2 regions of the Paenibacillus sp. NPDC056579 genome follow, and region 2 is predicted to be linked to the other one. Evidence: riboswitches for the same ligand, from Rfam matches in the RefSeq annotation. Region 2 holds a riboswitch; the other holds the start of a gene.

Region 1 (5,493 bases), on a different contig from region 2:
ACGGCAGGTTCGCTACGACACTAACCTTATCCACGCCTGCAAAGTAATCCTGAAACAGCTGTTTCAGATCGACCTTCAGCACGTCTCCATGGACAACGCTTGCGTTGGGATACGCATGGAGCGTCTCCTCCAGCAGCGGCAGCAGCCGCTGATCGATCTCGACGGCGACGACGCGTCCGGCCAGCTTCGCCAGCTGCTGCGTTAAAGCCCCGATGCCCGGGCCGATCTCCAGCGCCCCCTTGGCGGCGTCAAGCCCCGCGGCAGAGACGATCTTATGCAGTATATTCGGGTCAATCAGAAAATTTTGACCCAAGCTTTTCTTCAGCGTGAAGCCGTGCCTCTGGAGAAGCTCTTTTGTCTTTTTGGGGGAGGCAATATCCTCCGTCAATCCTGGTTTTATCGTATCCATCGTTTCCTAGCCCTCTTTTTCCTCAAGTTGCTTCCACGCCTCGGCGAATTCCTCCCGCGAAATGCGGAACATCCGGCAGCGGTTATAAAATTGCTTTCCGTTACAATACCCGATCCCGAGCAGATTCCCCATTACCATCCGTCTCGCGGACGCCTGATTATGAACGATCAGCCCGGCGTTGATAAGGTCTTCCCACGTAATATCGGACTCCTCCGCCTCATAATCGGTGCGCACGTTTGCCAGCGCCTTGCGGATCACGTCCACGGACGCGTTCTCGACGCCGATATCGCCTTTGCTCGTCGCTTCCTCCTGCGTGATGAAAGCGTGCTTGCACCCTTTGACCTGAGCCGTAATGATTTTACGTATCCGCTCTCCCGCATGATCCGGATCGGTTAATATGATCACTCCCCGGCGCTGCTGCGCGAGGCGAATTCTTTTGATGACCTCTTTATTGATCGCCGACCCGCCGGTCTCGATCGTTTCGGCGTCTACCGCCCGTTTAATGGCTGTCGTATCGTCCTTGCCCTCAACGACAATAATTTCCTTTATCATCTTACAACCTTCTTTCTGGAAAGCCAACCACAGAAAAAAGAAGAGGTATCCCTCTTCTCATCCGTTACCCTATATATTATGAGTCTGCCCTAATTGCAGGTCCTTAGTCCGCCGTCGGCTTCTTCGGTCCAATGACATAGACCGTATACCCACGCTTCATGCCAAATTTGTTAGCATAAGAACCGCTGTCGAAATACACATCGATGACGTTGCCTTTCACGGCGCTGCCCGTATCCTCCGCTCTGCGGAAGCCAAGCCCATCGATATAAACCCACCAGCCCAGGGGAACCACTTTGGGATCCACTGCAATTGTTCGACCTTCCGTTACTCTCGTACCCGATGAAGTAATACCGAACTGCGGATGCTCCGCGCTTTTGCCCGTAGAAGCTACACTTGCCGTATATGCAGTCAAGGTCACGTTATTGATGACCTGCTTCACGCCAAAAGACACACCGCCTTTGGTTACTTCTTGAAGATTCGGCGATGACGCCGACAACACGACTACCGGATTTTTCGTCCCGATAGCGACCACTTTATTGACGCTTTCCGTTTGGACCTTCTCACCAACCACTTGCTCGGAGACCAAGACTCCATCTTCATAAACCTTTTCCGTAGTTTTGAGGACTACGCCCTCTTGCCCTTCTTGCACTATCTGTTCTTTGCCCTTTACCAGCTGCGGATCGTTCTTCTTCACTACGCTAAACGCTACTTTTTCCGAAACCTCTTCCATTTCTTTCTTGACCCGGACAATTTGAATCTCACCGCTCGGAGGCAGTTCGGCATCCAGCGACGGATTTACCTTATCCAGCTCCCCAACCGTGACGTTCAAATCTTTGAGAGCATCCCCTACCGTCGTGGCAACGGTATAATGCGTCTTCTGCTCGCCGTCAGCCGTAAGCTGAAGCGGCTTGGCATGCTCGATGGTGATCCGGTCACCGTTCTTCACCTTCGAATCCAGCGCTGCCGAGAGCCTATCGTGCTCTCCAACAGTAATCTTCTGCTCATCCAGTAAACGCTGCAGATCCCATTGCTTCGTATACACAACGGTTTCCTGTCCGTTCACAACTACGGATACCTTCTTGGTAGCCGTACCGTATAACATCATCAAAAACATGAAAGTCAAAGCGAATGAAATGAGTGCTGCTTTCGATATCAAACGCAAGTTTTCATGCTTCCATCGCAATGCGAAGGACATGCTGGATGATCGTCTTACATGGGTTTGCTCGTGTTGAATAGCTCCCACTTGTCGGTCCTCCTTCAAAGCCCCGCCGTCGAGTGTTTCGCATGATTTCATCTGACGCGACTATGGTTTAAGTTTTGCAATCTTTCGTTAATTCAACTAAGGGCTGCAACCTACGGGCCATATCGTTTCTTCCTGCGTGCGGCCAGCACCTCCCCGGTATTCGGTCGTTATGTTGTCGGATTCGTATCACAATGAACGGGAGAACATAAAAAAAGTCATCGGAAAGAGGACTCTTCCCGTGACTTTTCGTTATTTCATCAAAATGAAATAAAGCACACGACAATCGTTACCTCTCTCTTACGCTTACGAGGTTAGCTGACGGATTCGGACTTGAGAGTCGCCCTACTTGGTATCGGATTGTTAGCCGTTCATCCTCACCAAGACTCACCCCAGAAATTGTGACCTTAGTCTTATTGAAATTCGAGACAGGTCAGCTTACGGTTCCCCCGTTTCCCTTACGGAAACTCAGCGATAGTGGAAATCTGGTAATCGTATTAAGTTAATATTGAGTTTACGCTGTCGGATATAAAGTTGTAAAGTATACAAACTCGCCAAAAAAGGTCCGTTTTTGTTCAATTCAAACAAATTTTAGCAGTTTCAAAAAGAAAACCCTTATTTTTCTTGCACTGACTTACTGTTTTAACCAATTTTCTTTAATTATCACGATTTCGACGAAAAAAGGGCTGTCCTGACCCCCGGATTCCTCTACTCCAAACCGAATAATCTAACTGCATTTTTAGTAGTCGCGTGAGCCAGCTCCTCCAAGGTTAACCCTTTGATTTGAGCAGCGGTTTCTGCGACTAATTTCACATACGCAGTTTCATTTCTTTTGCCGCGATGAGGATGCGGAGTCAAATATGGAGCATCGGTTTCGACCAACAGCCGATCGAGAGGAACCTTTTCAAGCACTTCCTTCGGCTGTTTGGCGTTCTTGAAAGTAACCGGCCCGCCGAACGAGATGTAGAAGTTCATATCGAGACACATCTTCGCCGTCTCCCAGCTGCCCGAGAAGCAGTGCATGACGCCGCCGACCTCCGACGCCTTCTCCTCACGGAGAACACGGATAATATCTTGATGCGCGTCACGGTTATGGATAACGATCGGCATGTTCAATTTACGGGCCAGCCGAACCTGCTCGCGAAATACGCGGTCCTGCACGTCTTTGAATGACGTATCCCAGTAGTAATCCAGGCCGATCTCGCCGATAGCGACGACTTTGGGATGGGAGCATAGCTGCTCGATCCACTTCAGGTCCTCCGGCGTCATATCCTTGGCGTCTTGAGGATGCCAGCCCACGGTCGAATAAATGAAATCATATTGCTCTGCCAATGCGATCGAGGTGGGGATCGTTTCCCGGTTAAATCCGACATTGACGATTCGACTGATTCCGTTCTCTTGCGCGCGCCGGATGACCTCGTGTCGATCTTCATCGAATTGCGGTGCGTTTAAATGTGTGTGCGTATCGGTCAGCATATGTAAACAAAGTCTCCTTTATTGAAGTCTGTATGGATGAGGCTGCTGCGCTTTATTCTACGCCAAGCAGCTTCCGGTGCTCCGGCTTAAGGTCAGCCCTGAGCAGCTCCTCCGGGAAATAAAGATGGTATTTCCCCATGTGGATGCCGCTGATTGAACGGACAATTTCCGACTTGCGCGAAATTTCTGTCAGCCCTTCTTTATGGTCCAGCAGCAAAATCGGCAATTTTTCGTCATGCTCGCCCGGACGATACACATCATACGAAAGATCCGAAGGGAAATCAATTTCGAGATAAAACGCAGGATCGATTCCGAGAGCCGTCATCGCATCACGAAGCTGCTCGATCAGCTGTACATCAATCCGCTCCAGCGTGACATATTTGAACAGCCTGCGGTTTAAGAAACGGGAGCACAGGTCGGACAATATCGGATCGGCTTCGCCGGACCATTGCATCAGCACGGTCTGCATGAACGCTTCGTCGAGCAGCAGGTACTCCTCTACGGTCAGCGTACGACGGAACAAGCTTAACAGCGGCTGCAGCATAAACGAGAAGGCGTAGTTTTCTTCATATAACTGTTTCGCTCTTTGAAAAATATTATGCAAAATCACTTCGGCGCTGCGGGTAACCGGGTGGAAGTAGACCTGCCAGTACATTTGGTAACGGGACATCAAGTAGTCCTCCACCGCGTGCATGCCGCTTTCCTTGACGACAATGTGCCCTTGGAACGGACGCATCACCCGCAATATACGCTCGAGGTCGAAGGTGCCGTAATTGACCCCGGTGAAATAAGCATCGCGCAGTAAGTAATCCATCCGATCCGCATCCAGTTGGCTGGACACGAGACTGATGACGATTTCCTGATTGTAGGTTTTGGCGATGACACCGGCCACCTTCTGCGGAAATGACGGGGATACCTGCTTCAGCACGCGGTTCACTTCCGTGTCTCCCAGAACGATCCGGCAAGACCATTCCTCGTGGTTCGTGCCGAACGTTTTTTCGATGGAATGGGAAAACGGTCCGTGCCCGACGTCATGCAGCAGCGCTGCACACAAGCTGAGCAGCCGCTCGTCGCTCGGCCAATCCTCGTAGCCGTTGCGTTCGAACTGCGAGATGATTTTGCGGGTGACTTCGTAGACGCCCAAGGAATGGGAGAACCGGCTGTGCTCGGCTCCATGAAAGGTCAAAAAGCACGTACCCAGCTGCCGGATGCGGCGCAGGCGCTGAAATTCTTTGGTATTAATCAAGTCCCATACGGTCTGATCCTGCACGTAGATGTATTTATGCACAGGGTCTTTGAAAACTTTTTCTTCGCGCAATGGATTCGACATGTCGGTTCCCCCTTAGCCTGGTTGCATTCGACAAAATAAATGAGACGGAAAATCCGTAGATTTGTCGAATATTGTCGTAATCAACTTCCAAATGTGAACATTATATGACTTGAAATTATTTCTTGGACATGCAATATATTCATATTACTACGATTCCCATTTAGTTAAAAGCCTTTGTTTTTTGAGGTTTTTCACTTGTTTAATAAATTAAATTTTGTACAAGAAGGGTTTCATTCCAATTTTTAACGGGTAAAAATCAAAAATGATAGTTGACTATTTTGGGAATGGTTGGTATCATAAACCTTAAGAAGAATGTCGAATCATGACGATTAATTTATTGAGAGGGGACTTATCATATATGATGAAATCTACTGGTATTGTTAGAAAGGTCGACGAGTTGGGACGTGTCGTTATTCCGATCGAGCTTCGCAGAACGCTGGGCATCGGCGAGAAGGACGCTTTGGAAATTTATGTGGACGGCGAGCG
Region 2 (5,493 bases):
GCCTTTAGCCGATGCGCGATCCGGAAGCCTCTTCTTACGAGCCGCTCCGCCTTAGGCGTGCTGCTGACACCGACGTAGATGACCTCACGGCGACGCCACGGACCCCGTAGAGAGCCTTTGCGCTCCAGCGATTCCAGGCGTTCGTCTACATCATCGGCGATTTCCCGAAGCGCCAGCTCCCTGAGGGCGATAAGATTGCCCGTCTTGAAGAAGTTGCCCAGCGCCTGGTTCACTTTGTCCATCGCGTAGATTTTGCCTTCCTTCATCCGCTGCTGCAACGACGCTGGAGCGACATCGATCAGCTGTACTTCATCCGCAAGCCGCAATATACGGTCCGGTACGGTTTCCCGGACACGGACACCGGTCATTTGTTCCACCGCATCGTTCAAGCTTTCGAGATGCTGCACGTTGACCGTGGAAATGACGGAAATGCCGGCATCCAATATTTCCAATACGTCCTCATAGCGCTTCTTGTATTTGCTGCCCGGCACATTCGTATGCGCCAGCTCATCTACGAGAACAATTTCCGGAGCGAGACGGATAATCTCGTCCGTATCCATTTCTTCGAGGCGGGTTCCCCGGTAATCAATGACCTTGCGGGGAATCGTGTCCAATGCGCCGATCTGATCCTTGGTCTCCTTACGGCCGTGCGTTTCCAGCAAGCCGATCTTCACCGATACGCCTTTGCGCAGCAGATCGTTGCCTTCTCGCAGCATCGTATAGGTTTTGCCTACTCCGGGCGCGGCACCGATATATACCTTAAGCCGTCCCCGTTTGATCTGCTGGATCCGCTTCTCCACTTCCTTCATGCTGAGCCGGCGGTAAGGATCGTCCGCCTGCCTTGTCATCCGGGCCGGAAGAATCCGTTCTCCCTCATGCTCCGCCCGGTCCGCAACGATGAAGATGTCGATATTCTTCGTCCGCTTCAGCATGTCGTGAACGATCGAGCCTTGCCACAGCTCCTGCCAGCGCGTTTGCTTGGAATGGCCCATGACGATTCTCGTTACATTGTGCTCGATCGCATAGTCAACCAGACGCTTCGGGAGTGCCCGGCGCGAGCCCAAAGGAAGCTCCTCGAAGCTTCCGCCTACCTTCTCGGTCAGCTTCACGATCGACCGTTTGAAGGCGGTCTCCTCCTTGGTCATCTCCCGCTTCCCCTTGAAGGTTACGACGACCAGCTCGCCGTTCAGCCGCTTGGCGATCTGCTGTCCGCGGCGCACGTGGATCGATCCGTTCCAATGGTATTGCGCGGACACGAGAATGCGCTCCGCGGCACCTGAAGGCCCCAGGAGCCCCATCTCCTCGCGGTGCTTCTCCAGCGTGTCGTTCACGCCTTCGGCAACAAGACGAAGCGCCAGCTCCCGCAGCACGGCCAGGTTCCCCCGCTTGTAAATATCCGCTTCGCAGCTAAGCCGCATTTGCCCTTCAGCAGCACGGGTCAACAGCGTTTCCGGCGTCACGTCGATGAGCACGACCTCATCCGCCAGCTCCAGCGTGTCGGCAGGTACGGTTTCGCGCACTTCGATGCCGGTCCACCGTTTGGCCAGCTCCGTCGCTCCTTCCAGCTCATACACGTTGATCGTTGTGATAACGCTTATGCCATGGCTGAGCAGCTGCTTGATATCATCCAAGCGGGTAGGGAAACCGGCGTCCTTGCGGTTCCGGTGGGCCAAGCCGTCGACCAGAACAACCTCGGGATTACGCTTAAGCAGCGCTTCCAGATTCAAATCCTTCTTCTCCGTGCCTTCCTTGCCGTGCCAATGGATGCTCGGCACCCGCTCCAGGTCGCCTATTTGCTCTACCGTCTCCGGCCGTTGCATCGTCGAGACCGCGCAGATAACCACATCGATCCCCTGCTGCTTGAGCGCCTGCCCTTCGCGGAGCATGTGGTAGGTTTTGCCAGAGCCGCTGACCGCGCCGATGTACACCTTCAGTCTTCCGCGATGGAGCCTGGAGATGGATAACAGTATTTCCTCCGGCGTTTTCCCTCTAAAGGTTTCCATGGCATCCTCCCGGATTGATAAATGACACCGTTCTGCCGGCAAGCTATTACACCCTGCCCTCTACCAAAAAGGACACTTCGTGGCTAGGCGTATGAATCACTTCATCCGCTCCAAGGCCTTTATATACGAGCCTCGGATTGCTATTGTGCGTGATAACGCATATATCTTGGGACGTCCACGTTCTGCATATTTGAATAAACCGGCAGCATAAATTTAAGGAGCTTTCGAATAAAAATACTTTGCCGATGGGAAGCTCGGGTAACACCCATGATTCATATTCGTTCGTATCAATGAAAATAATATGCTTTACGCCAATCCGGGCGAGCCGGCCCTGCTCTCCCTTGCTGTTTGTTATGACGGCGAAGGGAATTTCTTTGGACATGAGCATCCGGATGAAGCTTTCTCCGGTTTTGTTTGGTGCCGATACAAGAATGTACTCTTGCGTGGCGTTCATTGTTCTCTTCCTCCTATTCTCCCTTGAGGAGGCAACCGTTATCCCAGGGAGACGCACAAATCTGCCATTTTTTTATACCCGCAAATTTTGGCCTCATCCCTGACGGCAACGAAAATTAGTATCGTCCGTTTCCGAGGGCAGCAAAAAAGAAGCCTGCGAGAAGAGAACTCTTCTCGCGGCTTCTTTAAGAGCACAGCATTCCGCTGTGCCTGCACACGATATTAGTTGCCTCTCCCGATACGCTTACGAGGTTAGCTGTCGGATTCGGGCGTGAGAGTCGCCCTACTTGCACCCTGGATTAACCGCTCCTGCTGCAAGATTCACCCCATGAGCCGTTTGGCTCGTCGGTTCCCCCGATCCTTAAGACCTATAGCCCAAGGACTCAGCGATTCATTTTGCTATGTTTGAACACAAAAAAGACCACAGAGGCATAAGCCCTGTGGCCGCAATAAACGATCACAAGCTCCATCATCCTCTCTCATTGACATGTCCGCTTTGCTTATAAACAAGCCATGTCTATCCACGCTGACGAGGTTAGCTGTCGGATTCGGGCGGTGAGAGTCGCCCTACCCAAAGCATTGCTGCGAATGCCTTGGGATTCACCCCTAGCAATACCCGAACGGCTCTCACACCGAACGCGCACCGCTTCGTTGGTTCCCCCGCTTTCCAGTTACGGAAATTGAGCGATCAAGAATCGAAACTACATTAACAAATCATGAATTGTATATTACGCCTGTTGCTCCTTTCTGTAAAGAACACCCGAGGGACTTGTGCGATGATATAAAACGAATTCAAATCATGGTAACGCTTACTTAAAGATCGGTCTCTAGAATACTGCCTCCTGCTCACTCATTCTGCATTTTTCGTAAATCGTGCCCCCTTGTCCGAGCCGTCGCATGCTTTGTTGCCCCTTCACTGTCCCTTTTATTTCAGCCAACCCTTTTTCTCGGCGATCTGGATGGCTTCGATCCGATTTTTTGCCTCCAGCTTTTGCATAATTTCCGATACGTAATTACGTACCGTGCCGCCCGACAAGAACAGCTCCCGGGCGATTTCATTCGCCGACATGCCCTGGGCCACCAGCATCAGCACCTCCTGTTCCCGATCCGTGAGCGGATTTTCTGCCGCCTCCCAGAACGAGAAGGCCAGCTCGGGACTGATCGCTTTGCCCCCGGCGTGAACTTTGCGCAGCGCGCTGCTAAGCTCGTCGATAGGGGAATCCTTAAGCAAGTACCCTTGCACTCCCGCCTTCATCGCCCGTTGAAAGTAGCCGGCACGGGAAAACGTCGTCAAAATGACGACACGGCACGGATGCCCAAGCTCCTGCAGCCGCTCTGCGATGTCGAGGCCGGTCATCCGCGGCATTTCAATATCGAGCAGGCACAAATCGGGATTCAGCTCCACAATCATGCGCAGCGCTTCCTCCCCTTGCTCCGCCTGCCCGATGATTTCGATATCGTCCTCCAAATCGAGAAGAGCGCTCAGGGCGCCCCGCAGCATTCGTTGGTCCTCTGCAATAATCACTTTCATCGTTTATTGTCACCTGCCTGTTGATTCTTCACGATATTGGGTACGGATAGTGTGACCTGCGTCCCTTTTCCCGGTTCCGATTGCAGCTCCAGCCTGCCGTCGATCAAGTCGAGACGTTCCTTCATCCCTACCAGTCCATGGCCGGATGGCGATGCTGCGACAGCCGCCACCTGCAGTCCGACGCCGTTGTCACGGACTGTGACGGTAATTTCGCTTCGGTCTTCCTGCACAACAATCCCACAGCCTGTCGCTTTGCTGTGCTTGACGACATTCGTAACCGCCTCGCGCAGACACATGCCGAGGATGTTTTGGATGACAGGCGACGCTTTGATCTGCGAAGCATCTCCTTCCACGGTAAGCTCCATATTGGCTGCAGCTAATATCCGTTCTGCATGCTGAATTTCCTCCGCCAGCGTCACCGCATTCATTCCCGATACAAGCTCACGCACCTGCTTCAGCGCAGCGCGAGCCGTCATCTGAATATCCCTGACTTCCTGTACGGCACGCTCCGGCTGCTTCAACACCAGCTTTTCCGCGAGCTCGCTTTTTAACGTGATCAAAGATAACGTATGTCCCAGCGTATCGTGCAAATCCCGGGATATGCGCTGCCTTTCCTCTATTTGCACAAGCCTTGCTATTTCCTCGTTGGCCGAATGCAGCTTGGCCTTAAGCTCCCTTGACCTCACACCGGCACGGAGAATGAACGGCAATCCGATCATCAGCGCCGAGGAAGGGATCATAAGCACCAGATCGCTCCCGGTGAAATGATGCGTATGTGAGCCGAATACAAATACAAACAAGAGCAGCATAACAGCCATGCCCGAGTAAAATTGCTTCCTGGAGGGAAGCAGCCCGATGATCGGAGCCGCATAGAAGCCCATGAACCAAAAGGTGATATCGTAGCGGAAGCATAAATAGACCACGATGCCGTACATCAGAAGCACATACAGGAGCCGGCGCGGCACATCCCTATACGAGGCGATATTTAAGGCCACAAATAATATCAATAAAGGAAAACCGATCCACATTTCGGGAACCGGCTTTTGCAGCATGCTGTAGATGGGAGCAGCCATATACACCAGCCAAATCATTTGGAAAATACTGATTCCGCTGCCGAAAGGCTCGGACGCTTTCTTGAACATCGCTTATATCGCTTCCTGTCTCTTGATTCTATAGGAAGATAATACCATAAAGACGGCGGCGTAAGCAGCAAGCAGAACAATGCCTATCCAATCCGGAGAAGCTCCCGCCACCATATTCCACGCTCCTTGTCCGTACCGGTACGAAGGAAGCCATTCCGCAATGTGCTGCATTAGCGATGGCATGGACTGAATGGGCATCCAAAGACCGCCCAGCGCCGACATGACAATAAAGATCACCTGTGATATCACTTGTACCACCTCAACGCTGCGGATAGTCCCTATGAGCGTTCCAAGAGCAAGAAAGGGGAGAATGCCGATCCAAATCCACAACCCGCAGGAAAGCCACTGTACGAACGTTAGCTCC

What was found. A riboswitch is a leader RNA that binds a small molecule or an ion and turns the genes downstream of it on or off. The one in region 2 is predicted to bind cyclic di-AMP.
Region 1: it holds a riboswitch for cyclic di-AMP, as region 2 does, so the genes downstream of both, ACFQ88_RS38120 (resuscitation-promoting factor) here and ACFQ88_RS19945 (hypothetical protein) in region 2, are expected to answer to the same signal.

What each region holds. Positions count from the first base shown of each region.
Region 1 is NZ_JBHTVD010000020.1:45,654-51,146, forward strand. Features, by position in the region: gene rsmA (16S rRNA (adenine(1518)-N(6)/adenine(1519)-N(6))-dimethyltransferase RsmA) at 1-409, opposite strand, end outside; gene rnmV (ribonuclease M5) at 416-961, opposite strand; gene ACFQ88_RS38120 (resuscitation-promoting factor) at 1,065-2,204, opposite strand; cyclic di-AMP (ydaO/yuaA leader) riboswitch at 2,490-2,685, opposite strand; gene ACFQ88_RS38125 (TatD family hydrolase) at 2,910-3,677, opposite strand; gene ACFQ88_RS38130 (HD domain-containing protein) at 3,730-5,007, opposite strand; gene ACFQ88_RS38135 (AbrB/MazE/SpoVT family DNA-binding domain-containing protein) at 5,366-5,493, shown strand, end outside.
Region 2 is NZ_JBHTVD010000005.1:47,747-53,239, reverse strand. Features, by position in the region: gene ACFQ88_RS19950 (universal stress protein) at 1-2,003, opposite strand, end outside; gene ACFQ88_RS19945 (hypothetical protein) at 2,050-2,457, opposite strand; cyclic di-AMP (ydaO/yuaA leader) riboswitch at 2,682-2,855, opposite strand; cyclic di-AMP (ydaO/yuaA leader) riboswitch at 2,965-3,153, opposite strand; gene ACFQ88_RS19940 (response regulator transcription factor) at 3,382-3,987, opposite strand; gene ACFQ88_RS19935 (sensor histidine kinase) at 3,984-5,129, opposite strand; gene ACFQ88_RS19930 (ABC transporter permease) at 5,133-5,493, opposite strand, start outside.